DNA from 3 places in the Arthrobacter sp. TJ-236 genome. Region 1 is predicted to be linked to each of the others. Evidence: riboswitches for the same ligand, from Rfam matches in the RefSeq annotation. Region 1 holds a riboswitch; each other region holds the start of a gene.
What was found. Region 1 has a riboswitch for cyclic di-AMP ahead of AC4D16_RS07860 (M23 family metallopeptidase). Riboswitches for the same ligand answer to the same signal wherever they lie in the genome.

Region 1 (7,004 bases):
CGCCGCCGAGGCGATCACCCTCGCGTACGACGAACGGACCGTTGTCGACGGACTCACCGTGACCCTGCCCGCGGGGAAGATGACGGTGATCGTCGGGGCGAACGCCTGCGGGAAGTCCACCCTCCTGCGCGGACTCGCACGGCTCCTGAAGCCCGCGCAGGGCACGGTGATCCTCAACGGCACGGACATCCACCAGCAGTCCACGAAGTCCGTGGCGCGGGTGCTCGGCCTCCTGCCGCAGACGCCCGTGGCGCCGGACGGCATCAGCGTGGCCGATCTCGTGGGGCGCGGCAGGTACCCGCACCAGGGCTGGTTCCGGCAGTGGACGCCGAAGGACGACGCCGCCGTGGCCGACGCACTGGAGGCCACCGACACCCTGGAGCTCGCCGACCGCAGCGTGGACGAGCTCAGCGGAGGGCAGCGCCAGCGGGTCTGGATCGCCATGGCCCTCGCCCAGCAGACCGGCATCCTGCTGCTGGACGAGCCGACCACCTTCCTGGACGTCACCCATCAGATCGAGGTGCTCGACCTCATCACCGATCTCAACCGCCGCGCCGGCACCACCGTGGTCATGGTGCTGCACGATCTCAACCTCGCCGCGCGGTACGCGGACCACCTCATCGCCATGCGCGACGGCAGGATCGTCGCGGAGGGTCCGCCGGCCGCCGTGGTCACCGAGGAGATCGTGTCCGGGGTCTTCACCCTCGACTGCCGCATCATCCAGGACCCCGTGTCCGCGACGCCCATGGTGGTCCCGGTCGGGCGCCACCACGGTGCCCGGGACCACGAGAGCAACGAGAAACACGAGAGCCACGGAGCACCTGCGCCACCGCAGGCCGGCTACCGACCCAACCCGCACGACTCCGTTCCCACCCCTGTGGAGGCAGCATCATGACCGACGTGACCGAGCGAACCGCACGGCGTACTGCCGCGGACACCGAACCGATGGTGCTGGCGTTCGACGTCGCCGTCACCCGCGTGCGCGACCTCAGCCCGAACTTCCGCCGGATCACCTTCGGCGGGGCGTGCCTGAAGGGTTTCGGAGTGGCCGGGGACAGCCTCGACCTCCGGATCAAGATCATCATCCCCTCGGCCGGACGCCCGTGCCCGGACATCGCGGGCGTGATGGCGAGCGGTGACAGCGCGAGCTGGTACCAGTCCTGGCTCGCCATGGAGGCCGAGGAGCGCGGATCCATGCGCACCTACACGGTGCGGGCCTCGCGCTGCGACGGCGCGGTCCCGGAGATCGACGTCGACTTCGTGATGCACCTCGACGCCGAGGGCCGCGGCGGCCCCGCTGCCGAGTGGGCCGCGGCGAGCCGCCCTGGTGACCGCGTGTGCGTGATCGGGCCCAACGCCGCAGCAGCGCAGTGCCTGACGGCCGGCGCCTACGGGGGCATCGAGTGGAGCCCCGGCCTCGCCCAGCACGTGCTCCTCGCCGGCGACGAGACCGCGGTGCCCGCGATCGGTGCGATCCTCGAGTCGCTGCCCGCGGACGTCGGCGGGCACGCGTTCCTGGAGGTGCCCACCGCTGCGGACGTGCAGGAGCTGCACACGCCGTCGTCCGTGACCGTCACCTGGCTCCCGCGCGACGGCAAGCCGCACGGTGAACCGCTCGAGGCCGCCGTACGCGACGCCGTCCGGGTGCCGGGCTGGGTCTCCCTCGCCGGATCCGGGGATGCACGGGGCGGCAGCGAGCCGGAGGACGTGGACGTGGACCGCACCATCCTGTGGGAGACCCCGCAGCTGCTCGAGACGGCGATCGTCCAGTCGACCATCAACCCCGACCGCCCGCCGGGCACCCAGCCGTTCTACGCGTGGATCGCGGGAGAAGCGGCTGTGGTGCGCGGTCTCCGCCGCTACCTGGTGCGCGATGTCGGCGTGGACCGCAAGCAGGTGGCCTTCATGGGGTATTGGCGGAAGGGCCGGGCGGAACTGACCTGAGGGTGGTGCGCACCTCAATTTTTCCAACGGCTTTCCGCAGGATTCCGCAGTATCCCACTGATTGTTCACAGCGTGTATAACGGAATTGTAACTACGGGTTTCCTCCCCTACAGTGTGAGCAGCAAAGCCCGAAGACGTGATCCAGGTCCGTACGCCCAACCCTGTCAGCGGACCGCCTGACCAACTCGTGACAGGGGCGGAGGACCCACGATCACGGCGGCGCAGGCCGCCTCGGGGTGAAGCCCTCCCACAGTGCTCGTGGTGCGCTGCCGTATCCGGCAGGTCCGCACCGGAGCCTGGCAGGGGGCCGAGTCGACTCTTGCTCGAACCCGACAGCTGACTCCGCCGGCGTCCCCAGAGAGGTAAGCAGTTGACCCAGACGGTTACGTCCGGGCGCCGTCGTGCGCCCGTCGCTCGCGTGCACCAGCAGCACCCCGTCCTGCTCGGGTCCGACTGCCACACGCTGCCCAGCCGCCGCTCCCTGAGGGCCACTGCGATCGGCGAGGCGCGTGGAGAGGTCCCGGAGCGACGCTCGATCGACGATGCGCTCCACCCGATCGGCGTCGCGCCAGCGGATGTGTCCGCAACCCCGGTGGCCCCGGTGGCGCCCGTCGCGCCTCTCCCGCTCGCCGCACCCGCCGCCGGTGCCGCCCGTGCCGTTCGTCCGGCGTCAGGTCGCCGCGCCGCCGTCGTCGGTACCCCCGAGCCGGACACTGCCACCGCAGGCGCTCCCGCGGTGGAGGTTCCCGCACAGCAATTCCCCACGCGTCGGGAACTGCGGGGCCGATCCGACGCCGCGACCACCCACCCTGCCCCAGCTGTTCCGCTCGAGGCCGTTCACGCCGAGCAACCCCACGCCCTGTTCACAACGTCCCCTGCCGGCGCGGAGATGCCGGACGAACCGACGCCGAGCCGCCGGGAGCGCCGCTCCCACAGCCGTCCGCACGGCGCGCGGGCACGCCGGAACGGGACTCGGAACCGCTCCGGTCTGGCACGTCTCCGCGACCAGTCCGCGACGGCCGGCATGGTGCTCGCCTCGGCCGGGCTGCTCATGGGTACGGTCGCGCCGTCAACCACCGCGGCAGCACCGACCGCCGCGCAGCCGGACGCCGTCGTCACCGCCGGTGCGGCCGCCCCGGCAGTGACCGCGCCCTCCGGGGCGGAGGTGGCCTTCCGCCTGGAGAGTGCGGGCCCGGCGACCGACGGCATCGCCCCGAGCATCGCGAGTGCGCGTGCCCTCTCGGCGTCGGTCTCGCCCGTGGTCCAGGAGCGGGAGGCCTTCGCCGTGCCCGTCGCCGAGGGGACCGTCGCCTCCACCTTCGGGCACCGGGTCAATCCCATGGGCGGTTACGGCACGGAACTCCACACCGGGCTCGACTACGCCAGCGCGTGCGGCACCCCCGTCACCGCGGCCGACGACGGCACGGTGGTCGAGGCGGGATGGCACGCCTACGGCGGCGGGCAGCGGATCGTCGTGGACCACGGTGACGGCATGCAGACCACTTACAACCACCTCAGCGTCATCGACGTCGCGCAGGGAGCGGCCGTGAGCCGCGGTGGTGCGCTCGGTGCGGTCGGCAGCACGGGCAACTCCACCGGGTGCCACCTGCACTTCGAGGTCATGGTCGGCGACGAGAAGGTGGACCCGCAGCCCTGGCTCTAGCCCTCGAGCGCGGGAGCGGCGGCCGAGATGTTCGAGATGGCGCGCCACATCAGGGCCAGCGTGATCGCCGAGCCGGCGAAGGCGAACCACCACGGCCCGGTGAGCCCCCACACCTGGGCGATGAGCCCGCCGAGCAGCTGCCCGATCACGAGCCCGCCGAACACGCCGACCAGGTTCACCGAGCCGATCCGCCCCTGGAGCGGCATCGGGACAAGACGCTGCCGCACGGTCGTCGAGATGGTGGTCCAGATGAAGGCGTAGACGCCGAAGCCGAACATGATCACGTACGCGACGGCGGCCGACGTCGTGAGGGCGAAGGCCAGGTGCATCACCACCTCGAGGCTGAGGCACACGCGCATGAGCGTGGCCAGGCGCACCCGGCGCTCGAGCCAGCCGAAGGAGCTGACGCCCACGAGCCCGCCGAGGGCGGCCGAGGTGGCGAGCAGGCCGTAGCCGACGGCGGTGAGGCCCAGGTAGTCGGTGGCATAGAGCACGAGGACGCTCCACGGAGCAGCCCACGTGACATTGAAGATCAGGATGATGAGGATCAGGGTCCGCACGGGCGCGTTGCCGCGGAGCCAGGCGAGGCCCTCGCGGATGGGACGGGGGCGGGCGCCCTCGACGAGGGCCGAAGGTTCCTGCTGCGGACGGGGTGTCCGCGCCATCCGGGCCACGAGGACGACCGCGAGGCTCACGCAGAGGACCTGCACCGTGAACGGCCAGAACGAGCCGATCGCGAAGAGGAAGGCGCCGAGCGGTGGCCCGACGAGCTGGTTGGCCACCAGATACCCGGCCTGCATGCGGGCATTGCCGGGTCCGAGGTCTGCCGACGGGACCGTCATGGGAAGCAGCGTGCTGCCTGCCGTGTCCGCGAACACCTCCGCGGTGCCGTAGAGGAACGCCGAGACCAGCACCACCCAGATACTCACCTGGCCGGTCACGAGCACCGCCACGAGGCCCGTGACGATCACGGCCCGCACCCCGTTGGCGAGCATGACGAGACGACGGCGGTCATGGTGATCCGCGACGGATCCCGCCACGAGCCCGAACAGGAGCCACGGGAGGATCTGCATCATGGCGCCGGCGGCGACGAGGAACGGCGACGACGTCACCGAGGCGATCAGCAGGGGAGCCGCCGAGAGCGCGATGCCGTCACCGACGTTGCTGGTCCAGGTGGAGGCGAGCAGCCACCGGAAGCTGCCACCGAGCCGACGCGGAGCGATCAGTTCGCCGAGCGAGGGCATTCGTCTCCTGACGGGAATCGGGGCCGGGGCGGGGCCCCGGTTCTCACCCGTCAGGGTAGCGGGTCGCTGACCACCGCGGGGTCCTTGTACCCGAGGGGCATCCGCAGGCGTAGGGCGTCTGGCTTGACCTCGAACGCCATGTGCGTCGCCTTGCCCAGCGGGTCGCCGTCGAGCTGCACCTCCAGCGGCTCGCGGAGGGTCACCTCCGCGGTACGGCACTGGAAGTACTCGAGCGAGGGGTCCTTGCCCTTCCCGCGGGACACCAGCTTGCCGACCACCGCGAGCCAGCCCAGCTTGCCCTTCGGGGCCACGGTCATGATGTCCATCAGTCCGTCGTCGATCCTCGCGCCCGGGAAGATCTCGAGGCCGCCCATGATCTTGCCGCAGTTCCCGCCCATCACGCTGCGCAGGCGCCGCTCGAACGGCTTGCCGCCGTCGATCGAGATGCTGCTCCGCGTGGGCTTCCCGGGGAGGTTCCGCAGCCCGGCGTCCACGTAGGCGAGCCAGCCCACCTTGTCCTTCAGGTCGTCCCGGGTGTCGGACATGATCGCGGCGTCGAACCCGACGCCGGCCATCACGAGGAACACCGACGCGTCCTGGGCGCGGTCCACGGTCACGTGCACCACGTCGATCCGTCGCTCCGTGCCGCGGAAGGCGGCCTCGACGGCGGCTCCGGGATCATCGACGGCGATGTCGAGGTTCCGGGCAAGGAGATTGCCGGTGCCCAGCGGCACGAGCGCCATCATGGTGTTCGTCCCGGCGAGTTCCTCGGCCACGCACCGGACGGTGCCGTCGCCACCGGCTGCGATGACCAGATCCACGCCGGCCTCGAGTGCCTCGCGCGCCTGACCGTGTCCGGGATCATCCGCCGTCGTCTCGATGATCAGGGGTGCCTCCCAGCCGTCCTCCGCGGAGATCCGCGTTACGGCGTCCTGCACGTCGGAGCCGGTGGCCTTGATCGGGTTGATGATCAGCGCGGCGCGGCGCGTGCTGCCCGACCCGGCGGGTTCGGCGGTGTCCGGGTCCGGAGCGGCGTGGGGTGATGCATCGACGGGCATGGCGTCCTTCGGGCGGTGACGGGCTGGAGTTGAGCTGCGACGGTCGGTGACGGGCTCCGGCGGAGGCCGTGGCCCGTCACGAGCGGCTCCGACGAAGCTTATCCCGCGCCATGAGGAGGGCGAGGGTAATCTTTGGACGTGATGAACACCTCGCGCTACGTGGCCCTCGGAGACTCCTTCACGGAGGGGGTGGGCGACTGGGATCCGGAGTCACCCAACGGCGTCCGTGGCTGGGCCGACCGCGTCGCCGAGCAGCTGATCCTGGCCGACCCGTCCTGGACCTACGCCAACCTGGCCATCCGCGGCCGCACGATGCGCGGCATCCTCGACGAGCAGATCGACGCGGCGCTCGCGCTGCAACCCTCGCTCGTGACCATCTACGCGGGCGCGAATGACATCCTGCGGCCGCGTATCGACATCGACGGCCTCATGAGTGAGTACGACGCCGGCATCGGCCGGCTGCGCGCGGGCGGTGCGGAGGTGGTCCTCTTCACGGGCTTCGACGCGTCCGGGTCCGCGGTGTTCGGCACCACGCGCGGCCGCACGGCCATCTACAACGAGTGGGTGCGGGAGATCGCGGACGGGCACGGGGCAACGCTGGTGGACTACTGGCGCCTGAGGGAGTTCCAGGACTGGGGTTACTGGGACGTGGACCGGATGCACATGTCCACGGCCGGGCACACGCTCATGGCGGTCCGGGTGCTGGAGGCGCTGAAGGCCTCGCACCGGATCGACGTCCCCGGACTCGACGCCCGCCCCTCCCTCACGCGGCTCGAGCAGGTACGCGCTGACGCCCAGTGGGCGCGGGAGTACCTGACGCCCTGGGTGGGGCGGCGCCTGCGGAAGGTCTCCTCGGGTGACACCCTCACCGCGCGGTACCCGACGCCGACCCACCCGCTCCGGGCCGTCGTCGAGCACTGACGGGACCCTCTCCACGGAGGCCGCGCGAGGGCGGTCCGTGACGCCGGGGCAAGGGCGCGGAAGGACCCGTCGGGGCCGGGAGCGCGTCCGGGCGCTGTGCCAGAATGAACGGATGGCGGCGCCCTGGCTCACACCCGACGAACGGCGCGCCTGGCTGGCGCTCCAGGCCGTGAC
Region 2 (7,004 bases), on a different contig from region 1:
CATCGCCGACACGGTGGACCGCCGCGCTCTCCTCATCACGACGCAGGTCGCGATGGCCCTGCTCGGCGTGGGCCTCGGCGTGATGGTGATCATGGATGTGGCCCTCCTGTGGCACGTGTACGCCTTCGCCCTCGCACTCGGGATCGTCTCGGCGTTCGACGCACCGGCGCGTCAGGCCTTCGTCTCCGACCTGGTGCGCGACGACTACCTACCGAACGCGATGGCCCTCAACAGTGCGTCCTTCAACGGCGCGCGCCTGGTGGGACCGGCCGCGGCGGGGCTGCTCACCGCGGGCGTCGGCCCGGGCTGGGTCTTCATGATCAACGCGCTCACGTTCGGCGCCATGGTCTACGTCCTCTTGGTGATGCGCAGGTCCGAGCTCAACCGGCAACCGCGGCAACCGGCGGGCAAGGGCCGCATCCGCGCAGGCTTCCGCTACGTGCGCGGACGTCCGGACCTCATGGTGGTGATGCTGGCCATCTTCATCGTGGGGACGTTCGGGCTGAACTTCGCGGTGTTCATCGCGGCGATGGCCCGGACCGAGTTCGGCCAGGACGCAGGCGTCTTCGGCGTGCTCTCCTCGGTCATGGCGGTCGGCTCGGTGGCCGGCGCCCTGCTGTCCGCGCGGCGGGAGCGGCCGCGCCTCCGTTTCATCTTCGGGGCGTCGGCGGCCTTCGGCCTGGCCTGCGTGCTGGCCGCCGTGGCACCGAACCTCTGGCTGTTCGGGCTCGCGCTCGTGCCGGTCGGCCTCTTCGCCCTGACCCTGATGACGAGCGCCAACGCCTACGTGCAGACCACCACCGAGCCCGCGATGCGCGGGCGCGTGATGGCGCTCTACTTCGCGATCTTCCTCGGCGGGACGCCCCTCGGGGCGCCCGTGGTGGGGTGGGTGTCCGACGCCTTCGGTCCCCGGTGGAGCCTCGGGGTCGCCGCGGCGTCCGGTCTCCTGGCTGCGGCGATCGGGATCTTCTGGGCCTGGCGGTACCACGAGGTGCGGCTCCGGTACGACCGCACCGCCCCGCGCCGCCTCCGGATCGAGCACGAGGCGGGCGTCGAGGAGAGAGCCGCCGAGTAGGCGGCCACGGCCTACCCGAGCAGGTGCTCCACCGTGTGGTCGATGCACGCGATCAGCGCCGAGACGTCGTCCGGCTCGATCGACACGAAGGTGGCGATGCGCAGCTGGTTGCGGCCGAGCTTGCGGTACGGCTCGACGTCCACCACTCCGTTGGCGCGGAGGATCGCGGCCACCCGTGCGGCGTCCACGGTCTCCTCGAAGTCCACCGTGACGATCACGTTCGAACGGTACTCCGGCCGCGTGACGTAGGGGGACGCGACCGATGAGGCCTCGGCCCAGGCGTACAGGCGCCCCGCGGAGTCCGCGGTGCGCGACGTGGCGAACGGCAGTCCGCCCTCGGCGTTCAGCCACTGCACCTGGGCGTCGAGGGTCACGAGGGTGGAGAGCGAGGGCGTGTTGTAGGTCTGGTTCAGGCGGGAGTTCTCCACCGCCGTCTGCAGGTCGAGGAAATCGGGGATCCACCGCCCGCCCGCCCTGATACGCGCCACGCGGTCGAGCGCCGCGGGGGAGAAGAGCCCCAGCCACAGCCCACCGTCGGAGGCGAAGTTCTTCTGCGGGGCGAAGTAGTAGACGTCCGTCTCGGCGACGTCCACGTGCAGCCCGCCGGCCGCGGAGGTGGCGTCGATGACCGTCAGGGCGCCGTCGTCCGTCCCGTCCACGCGCCGTACGGGCGCCGCGACGCCGGTCGAGGTCTCGTTCTGCGGCCAGGCGTAGGTGTCCACGCCCGCCTCCGCGACGGCATCCGGACGAGCGCCCGGAGGGGACGTGATGATGCTCGAGGGCTCGAGGAACGGGGCCTTGTCCGTGGCCGACGCGAACTTCGATCCGAACTCACCGAAGGAGAGGTGCTGCGCCTTCGCCTCCACGAGACCGAACGCCGCCGCGTCCCAGAAGGCTGTGGATCCGCCGACGCCGAGGATCACCTCGTAGCCCTCGGGGGCGCCGAAGAAGGTCATGAGGCCCTCGCGGACGTCACCCACGAGGTTCCTGACGGGCGCCTGGCGGTGCGAGGTGCCGAGGAGCGTGCTGCCCGCGCGCACGAGGGCGTCCAGCTGCGCGCCGCGCACCTTGGACGGGCCCGCGCCGAAGCGGCCGTCGGCGGGCAGGAGGTGGTCGGGGATGCGCGGCAGGTCGGTCAAGGATGCTCCAGGTGGTCGGCGGCGGCGTGTGCCCCTCATTCTGCCCCAGCCCGGGCACGCGGCCCCTGTCCGTGACGAGCCCGCGACGGCGGCGCGGTACCCGCGCGGGACGGCGCCGCAGGCGCGCGCGCACCGGCCCTGCCCGTCGCCATGGGTTAACCTTGGGAAGCGTGGCGAGGCGCAGGCTGAGGCGGACCTGACCGCCGGCCGCGCGCGGCCCTCCAGCCGCGAACCCGCACCGCACCAAGGAGCTGAACCGCATGACGGACCTCATCGACACCACCGAGATGTACCTGCGGACCATCCTCGAGCTCGAGGAGGAGAACATCGTGGCGCTCCGGGCACGGATCGCCGAGAGGCTGCGGCACTCCGGGCCCACCGTCTCGCAGACGATCGGACGCATGGAGCGCGACGGGCTCGTGGTGGTCTCGGGGGACCGGCATCTCGAACTCACGGAGGTGGGACGCCGCCGGGCCACGGAGGTCATGCGCAAGCACCGTCTGGCCGAGCGCCTGCTCAGCGACGTGATCGGCCTCGACTGGGCGTACGTGCACGACGAGGCCTGCCGGTGGGAGCACGTCATGAGCGAGCGCGTGGAGCGCAGGCTCTACGAACTGCTGGGCAAGCCCTCGCAGTCCCCGTACGGTAATCCCATCCCCGGCCTCGAGGCGCTCGGTGGCGTCCAGACCGAGCAGTTCACCGACGGCGTCGTGACGCTCCTGGCCGCCATGGGCACGTACTCACCCGAGAGCGCCGTGACCCTCGTCCGGCTCGCCGAGCCCATCCAGGTGGACCCGGAGCTCCTCACCCAGCTCGACGAGGGCGGCCTGCGACCCGGCGCGAGCCTGAGCCTGGAATCGGTGGGCGGCTACGTGTCGGTCCGCGTCCCCGGGGTCGAGGGCGCCCTCGAACTGCCTCCCGAAGTGGCCTCGCACGTCTTCGTGTCGGTCGACGCCTGACCCTTCCCGGGAGCGCCGCACGGTGGCCGGAAAGGCAAGCAGCCTGAGGACCGTGACCAGAACGTGACATACCGCTGGTTCTCGGGTAGCCTTCATCCCGTGCCAAATTCGCTCTAGATCCGGCACCCTCCTGCAAATCGCCTAGCTCTGCCATTGCTCGAGGTCCGTTCGCACCATTCGCATGGCAGAGGCGGGGGAACCAATTTGTGGACTTCTTTCGAGAGGTCCTTGGGGTTAAGTCGCTGCTCGCAGCGGCCGGGTGACTCCCATCCGAATCCGACAGCTCACCTCGCAGGCGTTGGGAGAGGTAATCCAACGTGTCCACCAGCACCACGCTGGGCCGCCACCGCGCGCCCCAAACCGTCAGCCCGCTGACCGCACTGTCCGCCGCCGTCTCGTCCAACGCAGGATCAGTCGGCCGCCAGGCAGCCGTCATCGTCGCAGCGTCGGGTCTCGTCCTCACCGCCGGTCTGCCGGCTCACGGAGCGGCTTCCGCCGAGCGTGAGGCCCAGGCCTCCACCCTCACCGTCTCCCGCGTCGTCACCGCCGAGGTCACCGTCCCGGCCACGGCCGAGGTCGCGTTCGAGCTCGTCCCGGTCGCCGTCGAGAAGGCGCCGGAGAAGGCGCCGGAGCCGGCTCCCGTCGTCGTCGAGGCGCCCGTTGCCGCGCCGACTCCGGCACCCGTGGTCGTGCAGGCGCCGGCGCCCGTCGCCGTGCAGGCTCCGGCACCGGTCGCCGTGCAGGCTCCGGCACCCGTCGCCGTCGTCGCCGCCCCGGCTCCCGTCGCCGTGGCGCAGCCCGCTCCCGCGCCGGCCGCCCCCGTCGCCGCCGCCTCCGGTGTGGCCGACGGGCTCGTCGGCAGTGCCTACGCGCAGATCGGCGTGGCGCAGGACTGCACGGCCATGGTCGAGAAGGCGCTGCGCTCGGTCGGCAAGTCGGTCGGCGACCTCGCACCGGGTCAGTTCTTCCAGTACGGCGATGTGGTGGGTTCGCCCGCTCCCGGCGATCTGGTCATCACCGGCGGCCACGTCGCCATCTACGTCGGTAACGGCCAGGTCATCAGCGGCGGTCTGAACGGTATGAACACCGGTCTGCACAGCCTGTCCGACCTCCCCGGCGCCAGCTTCGTCCGCGTCCGCTAAACCCCTCATACCCGGAGACCTTCATGACACGCGCCACGATCGCCCGCCACCGCGGGGACACGCAGAGTTTCTCGGACCTCGCGAGGGCCGTCACCAGCAACGCCGGCGGCATGGGACGGCAGGCTGCGGTCATCGCCGCAGCCTCCGGTCTCGTCCTCACCAGCGGCGTCGCCGCCAACGCGGCGGACCTCCAGCCGCAGCGTGAGGTCGCTACCACCAAGCTGACCGTCACCGTCGAGCGGACCGCGGTCGTCGCGGCGAACACCACGACCGTCGCCTTCAACCGGACGCCTGTCAAGGTCCAGGCCGCTCCCGTGGTCGTCCCTCCTCCGGCACCCGCTCCCGTGGTCGAGGCTCCGGTTGCCGCCCCGGCGCCCGCTCCGGTCGTCCAGCCCGCAGCGGTTGCACCGGTCGTCGCTCCGGCTGTCGTGGCTCCTGCTCCCGTGGTCGCAGCGCCCGTCGCCGCTCCGGTCGCGGCGCGCGTCGCAGCTCCCGCTGCTCCCGCAGTTGCCCCGCCGGCCGTTTCCTCGGGAGTCGCGGCCACCATCGCCGCCGCGGCCCAGGGCCAGCTCGGCGTCATGCAGGACTGCACGCGACTGGCGAGCAACGCGCTGGCCGCCGCCGGCATCAACTTCCACGGCTGGCCCGCCGGCTACCTCTCCCTCGGCCGCACGGTCAGCGCGGGCGAAGCCATCCCGGGTGACCTCATCTACTACGCCGACGGCGGCATGGGCATGGCTCACATCGCGGTGTACATCGGCGGTGGCCAGGCGGTCCACGGCGGCTTCAACGGCAACACGACGGTGATCGCACCGGCCGAGCTCGGCTCCGGCGGTGTCTACATCCGCGTGGGCGGCTGACGCTTCCGCACCGACGCTTCACGAAAGGACCGGCCACCCGCCGGTCCTTTCGCGTTTAACAGACTGCCGTCCCGTGAGCCCGTGCATGCCGAGGGGCGGAACGACACCTGCAGCCCTGCGGAGCCGCGTGATTAGCGGCTGCCCCGTGTCCGGCTTACTCTTGCAGTGTCACTTTCGAAGCTCTTCTCCCGTCGTCCCGACTGGCAACCGGTAGCGGGGAACAGGTCAGCGATGAGGCTCGTCGAATGCGCACACTCGTTCTGAATGCTGGGTACGAACCACTTGCGGTCGTCACGTTCCGCAGGGCGCTGGTGCTTGTGCTGACGGGGAAGGCGAGTGTGGTCGCGGAGGACGACGAGCCCGTGGTCGGCCCCACGGACGTTCTCGGCAGACCCTCCGTGATCTTGCTCAACAGGTACGTGAAGATCCCGTACCGCCATGACGTCACCGCCACGCGCCGCGGCGTGCTGCGCCGCGACAACCACATCTGCGCGTACTGCGGGAAGGCGGCCTCGACCATCGACCACGTCATGCCGCGCTCGAGGGGCGGCGCCGACTCGTGGGAGAACCTGGTGGCCTGCTGCCTGAAGTGCAACAACGCCAAGGGCGACAAGACCCTCAGCAGCCTGGGGTGGAAGCTGCGGGTGGTGCCGTTGCCCCCACGCGGACCGCAGTGGCAGATCCGCGAGCTGGAGAAGCCGGCTCCGCAGTGGAGCGCCTTCCTGACCGAGACCGCCGCGTGACCCACCCCGAACCACTGTTCGACGCCGTCGTCCTGGCGGGCGGACGGTCCTCCCGCCTCGGCGGGGTGGCGAAGGCCGGGCTCGTGCTCGACGGCGAGACCCTCCTCCAGCGCACGTGTCGCGCCCTCGTCGGCGCGCGGTCGCTGACCGTCGTCGGGCCGCGACCGGACGGGGCGGGGGAGGTCGAGCTCGTGCTGCGTGCCGCTGCGGAGGACGGCGCGCGTGCGGTTCCGCGGCTGGCCTTCGTCCGCGAGGAACCGCCGTTCGCCGGACCGGCGGCGGCCCTCGCCGCCGCCTTCGCGCTCGGGGTGGGCGAGCGCTCGCCCTGGAGCGTCGTCGTGGCGTGTGACATGCCGGGCGTCCCCGGGCTGCTCGACGCCCTGCTCGAGGAGGCACGCAACCGTGCCGACACCTCGCTGGTCGCGCTCGACGGCGGCCGCGAACAGCCCCTCGCGGCGCTGTACCGCACCGGGGATCTCGCTGCCGCGATCGACGGCGTACTCGCCGGCGGCTCCGCCGCGAACCTCTCGATGCGCAGCCTCCTTGCTAGTGTGAGGACGAGGCAGGTCCCGGTCCCACCGGGCACAACGCACGACGTCGACACCTGGGCTGATGCACGAGAGCTGGGTGTCGCCGTTCCCTAGCACACCCGGAGGATCCCATGGACGATCGCCAGAAACTGCTGCACGAATGGACGCGGAAGCTCGTCGAGGCCTTCGAGATCGAGGGGACGGACGTGGACATCGACGCCGTCCTCGCCCTGGCCGGCAAGGCGGCGCACGGGGTGGTGCGGCCAGCCGCACCGCTGACCACCTTCGTGGCGGGATACGCCGCCGGTCTCGCGGTCGGCAGCGGCCAGGCCGACGAGCAGGTGGCGATGCGGTCGGCGCTGGCCCTGGCGAATGACCTCTGCCCCAGCCCCGCGGCGGACGGCGGGAACGAGTGAGCGACGGTTCGAACGCCCGCAACGTCGACTGGGAGGAAGCCCGGCTGCTGGCCCACGAGGCCGGGCGAGCGCTTCCCGTCCAGACGGTCACGCTGGCGGATGCACTCGGTCAGACGCTCGCGGAGCCCGTGCTCGCCCTG
Region 3 (7,004 bases), 980 kb from region 1:
ATCGTCGTCGCCGACGCCGGCCTCGGCACGCGCGGCCTGAGCCGCGCCGTCAAGGGGTCCTCACCGGACGTCGTCATCGGCATCCAGCGCGCGCTCGTCGCCGCCCGAGCCCTCGGCTGGCCCGGACGGCGCATCAGCGCGACCCGGCTCACGCCAACACTGCGGCGTGCCCTGGGGGTGGACGCCTCGCTCGGCGATCTGCGCGCGGCGCGCGTCCCCTCGCTCCCGGCCGCCTCCTCCCCCGACGCGGCGCGGGAGTCGACCGGTCCGTCCACAGTGGATGAGCCCGCGCCCGACGACGACGCCGCTATCCTGTTCACCTCCGGCAGCACGGGACCGGCGAAGGGCGTCGTGTACACGCATCGCCGACTCGCCGCCATGCGTGACGCCGTCGAATCAACCATCGGCCTCGGGCCCGGCGGCGCGCTCGTCGCGGGCTTCGCGCCCTTCGCACTGCTGGGACCGGCTCTGGGCGCGACGTCCGTCACCCCGGCGATGGACGTCACGGCACCGAGGACTCTCACGGCTACGGCCCTCGCCCAGGCGGCCGCCGCTATCGACGCCACCGTGTTGTTCGCCTCACCGGCAGCCCTCCGCAACGTCGTCGCATCAGCGAACGGGCTGAACGATGCCGGGAGGGTCGCGCTCGGCCGGATCACTCTCATGCTCTCCGCCGGCGCTCCCGTCCCCCGGCCGCTCCTGGAGGCGGTGCAGGAGCTCGTACCCTCGGCGTCGCTGCACACCCCGTACGGCATGACGGAATCACTGCTCGTCGCGGACATCGATCTGGACGGGATCCGGAGCGCTGCCGCAGCTGCCGAGGCCGGCGCAGAGGGCACCGGGAACGGCGTCTGCGTGGGCCGGCCCGTACGCGGCGCACGGGTGGCCGTGAGCGCGCTGGCCGCCGACGGGACCGCCACGGGCGACCCGGCGACCGCGCCCGGCGTGACCGGCGAGATCCTCGTCGCCGCTCCGCACCTCAAGGACCGGTACTTCCGGCTCTGGCGGACGGAGCAGGAGTCCTCCCGTACCCGCCCCTGGCACCGCACGGGGGACGTCGGTCACCTCGACGCGGAGGGCCGCCTCTGGGTCGAGGGCCGTCTCGGGCACGTCATCACCGCACCGGGGGGTGTCGTGACCCCGGTGGGTCTCGAGCTGGCCCTGGAACTGCTCGACGGCGTGCTGCTCGCGGCCGTCGTCGGTGTGGGTCCGGTCGGCACCCAGGCGGTCGTCGCCGTCGTCGAGCCGGACGCCACCCCGAAGCGCCCCGCACTGGCTGAACCGAGCCTGGCCGAGGCTGCCCGTGCTGCAGCGCGTACCCGCGGAATCGAGCTGGCCGCCGTGCTCACGGTGCCCGCGCTTCCCGTGGATGTCCGGCACAACGCGAAGATCGACCGCACCCGGGTGGCCGCCTGGAGCGCCACGTTCCTCGCGGGCCGGCGGGCCGGCACGCCGTGACCGTCCTCGTCACGGGTGCGAGCGGGATGCTCGGCCGATCCGTCGCCGAGCATCTCGTCTCGGCCGGCGAGGACGTCCGGTGCTTCCAGCGCAGGCCCTCGAACGTGGTCGGGGCCACGGACGTCCTGGGTTCCGTCGACGACGCCGGCGCGGTGGAGGACGCCGCACGCGGATGCAGCGCGATCATCCACCTCGCGGCCAAGGTCTCCTTCACGGGTGCACTCGAGGACTTCCGGCGCATCAACGTCGATGGCACGCGGTACGTCCTCGACGCCGCGGTCCGGCATGGTGTCGCCGACGTCGTCCACGTCTCCTCCCCCTCCGTTGCGCACCTCGGGGCCTCACTGGTGGGCGCACCCGCCGGACCCGCCGATCCCGACCGGGCGCGGGGCACCTACGCACGGACGAAGGCCGCAGCCGAAGTCCTGGCGCTCGGTCGGTCCGGGACCGGCCTCCGCGTGGCGGCGGTCCGGCCGCACGTCGTCTGGGGCCCCGGCGACACCCAGCTCGTGGAGCGGGTGATCGAGCGCGCCCGGCGTGGGCGGCTCCCGCTGCTCGGCCACGGCACATCCCTGATCGACACCACGTATGTGGACAACGCGGCGTCGGCGATCGTCGCGTGCCTCGCCAGGATGGACGCCGCCGCCGGCCGGGCCGTCGTCGTCACCAACGGCGAACCCCGCCCCATCGCCGAACTCCTCGCAGGTATCTGCAGGGCGGGGGGCGTGGAACCTCCACGCTGGTCGATCCCCGGCAGTGTGGCCCGCGGGGCCGGGGCCGTGATCGAACGTGCGTGGATGCGCCTGGGACGCGAGGACGAGCCACCGATGACCCGATTCCTCGCCGAACAGCTCTCCACCGCCCACTGGTTCGACCAGCGGCGGACGCGACAGGTGCTCGACTGGAGCCCGTCCGTCAGTATCGACGAGGGCTTCCGGAGGCTCGCCGCCCACTACGGCGGCGTCTGAGGACCACGGCTGCACGGACGTGCCCGCCAGTCATCGGACGGCGGGTCGTCCGGCACAACGGCCGCGCTGCAGAACAGCCATGACGCGTAGCGGCTGGGAATGACGAAGGACGGGATGCTCTGCATCCCGTCCTTCGTCCGCTGTACCCGGCGCTGCCGGCGGATGGCCTAGCGCGTGTAGTACCCATCGACGGCCATCGCCGTGACGGGGTGGACCTGCGTGCCCTGCGAGGGGTTCAGCGCGCTGATCATCTGCCCGTTGCCCAGGTAGATCCCCACATGGCTGCCGCCGTTCTGGCTGACGAGGTCTCCCGGCTGCGGGGTGGTCGTCGGCTGCAGCGCGTCGAACTGCGCGTGGGTCACACGGGGCAGCTGTACGCCGTGCTGGGCGTACACCCACTGCACGAAGCCGGAGCAGTCCCAGGCGCCGAAGGACGTGCCCCCGTAGACGTAACCGGAACCCTCGCCGCTCATCGCCGTTCCGACGATGCCGGACATCGGAGTGATGGAGGATGCCGACTGCGTGGTGAGGCCGGTCGTGTTGCCCGCGCCCTGCGTCGACGTGGACGCCGAGAAGACAGCAGGAGCGGCTGCGGGAGCCGCGACCGCCGACTGCTGCGCAACCGGTGCGCCGCCCAGGGCGATCGTCTGCCCCGGGTAGATCACGGAGCCGTGTCCGAGACCGTTGGCCGCGAAGAGCGTGTCCAGGCTGACGCCGTGGGCCGCTGCGATGCCGCCGAGCGTGTCGCCGGACCGGACCGTGTAGGTCCCTGCCGCGGGAGCCGCGACGGTGGTGACCGGTGCGGTGGTGGCGGCGACGGTGCCGACGGTCACCTCGCCCGCGGCACTGGCCGGGAGCGCTGCTCCCAAGAGGATGCCGGAGGCGGCGACGACGACGACGGCGGGCTTACCTGCGGCCGAGGCGCTTGCGCCGACGGCGCGTGAGGCGGTGACGAGAGGGTTGGTGCGCGACGGAACGGCCCGGTGGCGCGCGATATGACGGTTATGTGACATGTTGTTGCCTTTCCCGATGCCTACGAAGTTAGCTGTCGGGTTCGGATGGGACATCCGGACACGTCATGTCATCGACCGCCGCCCCAGTGCCGGTCAATGCGTGTCTTTACCCCTAGGACTTGTGAGAAAGCCCGCTTTCGGTTCCCCCGCCCCTGTCGAATGTGGTGTTCGAACGGTCCGTCCTCATCGACAGGGTTAGGCAAAGAGAGGAAGGGCGACCCCCCGAGGTGGGCGGGCGCTGGAACAACGGTACGCGGCGATCACGTTCCTGTCACGTTCGGATCACGCCTGCCTCGCAGTCTGGCCTCGGCGGCGCTGATGACTATAATCTCGCCGACCGCGGACGCGGCTGGCAGACGGGGCAGAAGAAGGACGAACGGTTCATGAAGGACTCTCGTCGCATCAGGGTGACACGGCCTGCCGCGGCACACCGGCGGCAGGGCTCACCCTCGCGCCCGTAGGCCTCCAGTTCGCGGGCGAAGTAGCCGGAGGTACCGTTAACGTTGACGTAGAGCGAGTCGAAACTCGTGCCGCCGGCTTCCAGCGCACGCTCCATGACCCCACGCACGGCGTCGACGACCCGATCGGTGTCGGGGCGGCGCATGGTGTCGGTCGGCCGGGCGTAGTGCAGCCGGGCCGCCCAGAGGGCCTCGTCCGCGTAGATGTTCCCGATGCCGGAGATGAGGCCCTGATCGAGGAGCGCACGCTTCAGCCCCGTCCTGCGGGCACGCAACCGCTGGTGGAAGGTCGCGGTGGAGAAGATCGGGTCCAGCGGATCGCGGGCGATGTGCGCGGCCTGCCTCGGGATCAGCGTCAGCTGCTCGGCGCCGAGGCCGCCTGCACCGCCGTCGCCCGTGGGGTCGAGATCGGCGAGGAACATGCCGCCGAAGATCCGCTGGTCGACGAACCGGAGGTCCGTGGGCAGACGCTCGCCGTCCGGTCCGGTCGCCGGGGACAGTCCGAGCCGGACCTTGAGGTGCTTCTCCCGTGCCGCCCCGGGCTCCTCGATGAGCAGCTGGCCGCTCATGCCGAGATGGGCCATGAGCGCGACGGTCGGCGCCTGCTCGCTGCCGGCCGCCTCCTCGAGGGGCATCCACAGGAACTTGCCGCGGCGCACCACGTCCCGCACCGTGACACCCTCGAGGTTCTGTCGGAAGTCCTCGGCGCCCAGGAGGTGCCTGCGCAGGGAGCGGGGGTCCACGACCTCCACGTCCTGGATCGTCCGGCCCGTCACCCATCGCGCGAGCCCGCGCCGGACGACCTCGACCTCCGGGAGTTCAGGCACTCAGGAACCGTTGTCGTGCGTGCGGGACATCTCGGCCCCGGGCAGTGACGGGGGTGCGTGGGAATCCGAGGGGTGCGAGGCTTCCGGGGCGCCCGACGGCAGGACGGGCTGCGGCGCGTCGGGGTCGGTCGCGCCGTCCGACAGCAGCACCCAGGTCTCCGCGGCGGCGGCCTGTTCCGCCTCCTTCTTGGACGGCCCTGTACCGGAGCCGTACTCGACGCCGCCGATCACCAGACGCGCGGTGAAGGTGCGCGCGTGATCGGGGCCCACGCCTGCGACCCGGTAGTCGATGAGCCCCAGGCGTCGGCTTGCAGCCGCCTCCTGGATGCGTGTCTTCCAATCGGTGCCGCCACCCAGGACGGCGGAGTCGGCGAGGAGGGGGGCGATCAGCCGCATGACCATGGCGCGGGCCGTCTCGATGCCGTGCGTGAGGTACGCGGCGCCGATCACGGCCTCCATGGTGTCCGCGAGGATGGAGGCCTTGTCACGGCCGTTCGTCAGTTTCTCGCCCTGCCCGAGCAGCACGTGGCTGCCGAGGTCCAGGCTGCGGGCCACTCCGGCGAGGGCCTTCGTGCTCACGACCGCCGAGCGGCGCTTGGCGAGCTCACCCTCGGACAGGTCGGGGTTGTCCCGGTAGAGGGCATCGGTGACCGACAGCCCGAGAACGGAGTCGCCGAGGAATTCGAGGCGTTCGTTCGTGGGGATGCCACCGCGCTCGTAGGCGTAGGACCTGTGTGTCAGGGCAAGACGAAGCGTCTCGGAGTCGATGTCGACCCCGAGACGCTTCGTGAGTTCTGCGGTGTTCTTCATGAAAGCTTCAGCCGACCCCGCCGGACCTTCGCCAGGCAGGGACCGGATCCGACATCAGACGTCGGCGACCTTCCGGCCCTTGTACTCGAGGAACAGCGGCGTGCCGGCCGAGTCGGTGACGACCTTGGCCTGGTGGGCGAGGCTGTAGGTGACGCGACCGTTCTCGAGGGTCTTGACCAGCTTGGGGGCGGTTGCCTTCCACTGGGACCGGCGTGCGCGGGTATTCGCGCGGGACATTTTCCGCTTCGGGACAGCCACGGCTAACTCTTTTCTCTCTCGTCTGACTCTGACTTGGGTGCCGCGTCATGCTCGGCGGCGGTGCCCGTCAACCCGGCAAGGGCTGACCAGCGGGGGTCCAGAACTTCGTGGTGGTGATCGGGATCGTCGTTCAGGCGTGCTCCGCATTCGGAGCACAATCCCAGGCAATCCTCCCGGCACACCGGCTGGAAGGGCAGCGAGGTGACCACTGCATCCCGCAGAACGGGCTCCAGGTCGATCGTCTCGTTCTCCACCCTGTGCACTTCTTCGTCCTCCTCCGACAGCGATTCCGCGTCGTCGTAGAAGAACAGCTCCTGGATGTCGACCTCGCGGTCGAACCGCAGGGGCTCCAGGCACCGGCCGCATTCACCGGTCACTTCCATGCCGGCCGTCCCGGACACGAGGATTCCCTCGTGGACCGATTCGAGCCGCAGGTCGAGTTCGAGTGGCGAACCCTCCTGCACTCCGACGAGGGCGACACCGAAATCCTTCGGCGCCGGTACGTTCTCCTCGAGTACCCGCATACTCCCCGGACTACGTCCGAGGTCCCTGACACTGAACGTCAGGGGCGCGCTGAGATCGCTGGTGATGGTGACTCCTGTAGAACATGTGACCGACGTGCCATCTTAGCCCGAAGCGGGTTCCTCCCCCAAAACGGGCCGGCCCCCACCGGCCGCGAGCGCCCGCAGCACGGGCTCCGGCACCAACTGATCGATGTCCCCGCCGAGGGCGAAGACCTCCTTCAGCAGCGAGGAGGAGACGTGCCCCGAGGCCGCCGCCGTCGGCAGGAACACGGTGTCCACACCGGTGAGGTGACGGTTCATGGTGGCCATGGGCAGCTCGTACTCGAGGTCGGGCCCGGACCGGAGGCCCTTGACCAGTGCGCTCGCGCCGTGCTGCCTGCAGAACTCGGCGAGGAGGCCACCGCCCATCGGGAGGACGCTTGCGTTGCCGAGATGGGCGAGGCTCTCCCGGCAGAGCCCCAGGCGCGTGTCGAGGTCGAACCGGTAGGTCTTCGCCGGATTCGTGGACACCGCGACGATCACCTCGTCGAACAGGGTGGAGGCCCTCGTGATGATGTCGACGTGCCCGTTGTGGAGCGGGTCGAAGGATCCGGGGCAGACGACGCGGTTCATGCCCCTACGGTACCCAGTGTCCGCGCCGCGACACGTGAGCGATCGGCCCGCGATACTGGGGGGATGACGACGCAGG

Region 2: another riboswitch for cyclic di-AMP. It lies ahead of AC4D16_RS08925 (NlpC/P60 family protein); the one in region 1 lies ahead of AC4D16_RS07860 (M23 family metallopeptidase).
Region 3: another riboswitch for cyclic di-AMP. It lies ahead of AC4D16_RS03150 (C40 family peptidase); the one in region 1 lies ahead of AC4D16_RS07860 (M23 family metallopeptidase).

Annotation. Positions count from the first base shown of each region.
Region 1 covers NZ_JBZCNI010000001.1:1,656,868-1,663,871, reverse strand. Annotated here, with positions in the region: gene AC4D16_RS07870 (ABC transporter ATP-binding protein) at 1-895, shown strand, start outside; gene AC4D16_RS07865 (siderophore-interacting protein) at 892-1,944, shown strand; cyclic di-AMP (ydaO/yuaA leader) riboswitch at 2,108-2,311, shown strand; gene AC4D16_RS07860 (M23 family metallopeptidase) at 2,315-3,607, shown strand; gene AC4D16_RS07855 (MFS transporter) at 3,604-4,851, opposite strand; gene AC4D16_RS07850 (diacylglycerol/lipid kinase family protein) at 4,902-5,909, opposite strand; gene AC4D16_RS07845 (SGNH/GDSL hydrolase family protein) at 6,051-6,830, shown strand; partial or broken gene AC4D16_RS07840 (MarR family winged helix-turn-helix transcriptional regulator) at 6,943-7,004, shown strand, end outside.
Region 2 covers NZ_JBZCNI010000002.1:39,933-46,936, forward strand. Annotated here, with positions in the region: gene AC4D16_RS08910 (MFS transporter) at 1-1,075, shown strand, start outside; gene serC (phosphoserine transaminase) at 1,087-2,253, opposite strand; gene AC4D16_RS08920 (iron-dependent transcriptional repressor DtxR) at 2,475-3,173, shown strand; cyclic di-AMP (ydaO/yuaA leader) riboswitch at 3,333-3,485, shown strand; gene AC4D16_RS08925 (NlpC/P60 family protein) at 3,491-4,315, shown strand; gene AC4D16_RS08930 (NlpC/P60 family protein) at 4,339-5,175, shown strand; gene AC4D16_RS08935 (HNH endonuclease) at 5,421-5,918, shown strand; gene mobA (molybdenum cofactor guanylyltransferase) at 5,915-6,562, shown strand; gene AC4D16_RS08945 (DUF6457 domain-containing protein) at 6,580-6,864, shown strand; gene AC4D16_RS08950 (molybdopterin molybdotransferase MoeA) at 6,861-7,004, shown strand, end outside.
Region 3 covers NZ_JBZCNI010000001.1:671,959-678,962, forward strand. Annotated here, with positions in the region: gene AC4D16_RS03140 (alpha/beta fold hydrolase) at 1-1,458, shown strand, start outside; gene AC4D16_RS03145 (NAD-dependent epimerase/dehydratase family protein) at 1,455-2,426, shown strand; gene AC4D16_RS03150 (C40 family peptidase) at 2,594-3,439, opposite strand; cyclic di-AMP (ydaO/yuaA leader) riboswitch at 3,442-3,616, opposite strand; gene mutM (bifunctional DNA-formamidopyrimidine glycosylase/DNA-(apurinic or apyrimidinic site) lyase) at 3,762-4,724, opposite strand; gene rnc (ribonuclease III) at 4,725-5,534, opposite strand; gene rpmF (50S ribosomal protein L32) at 5,589-5,792, opposite strand; gene AC4D16_RS03170 (YceD family protein) at 5,795-6,316, opposite strand; gene coaD (pantetheine-phosphate adenylyltransferase) at 6,419-6,928, opposite strand; gene AC4D16_RS03180 (aminotransferase class I/II-fold pyridoxal phosphate-dependent enzyme) at 6,992-7,004, shown strand, end outside.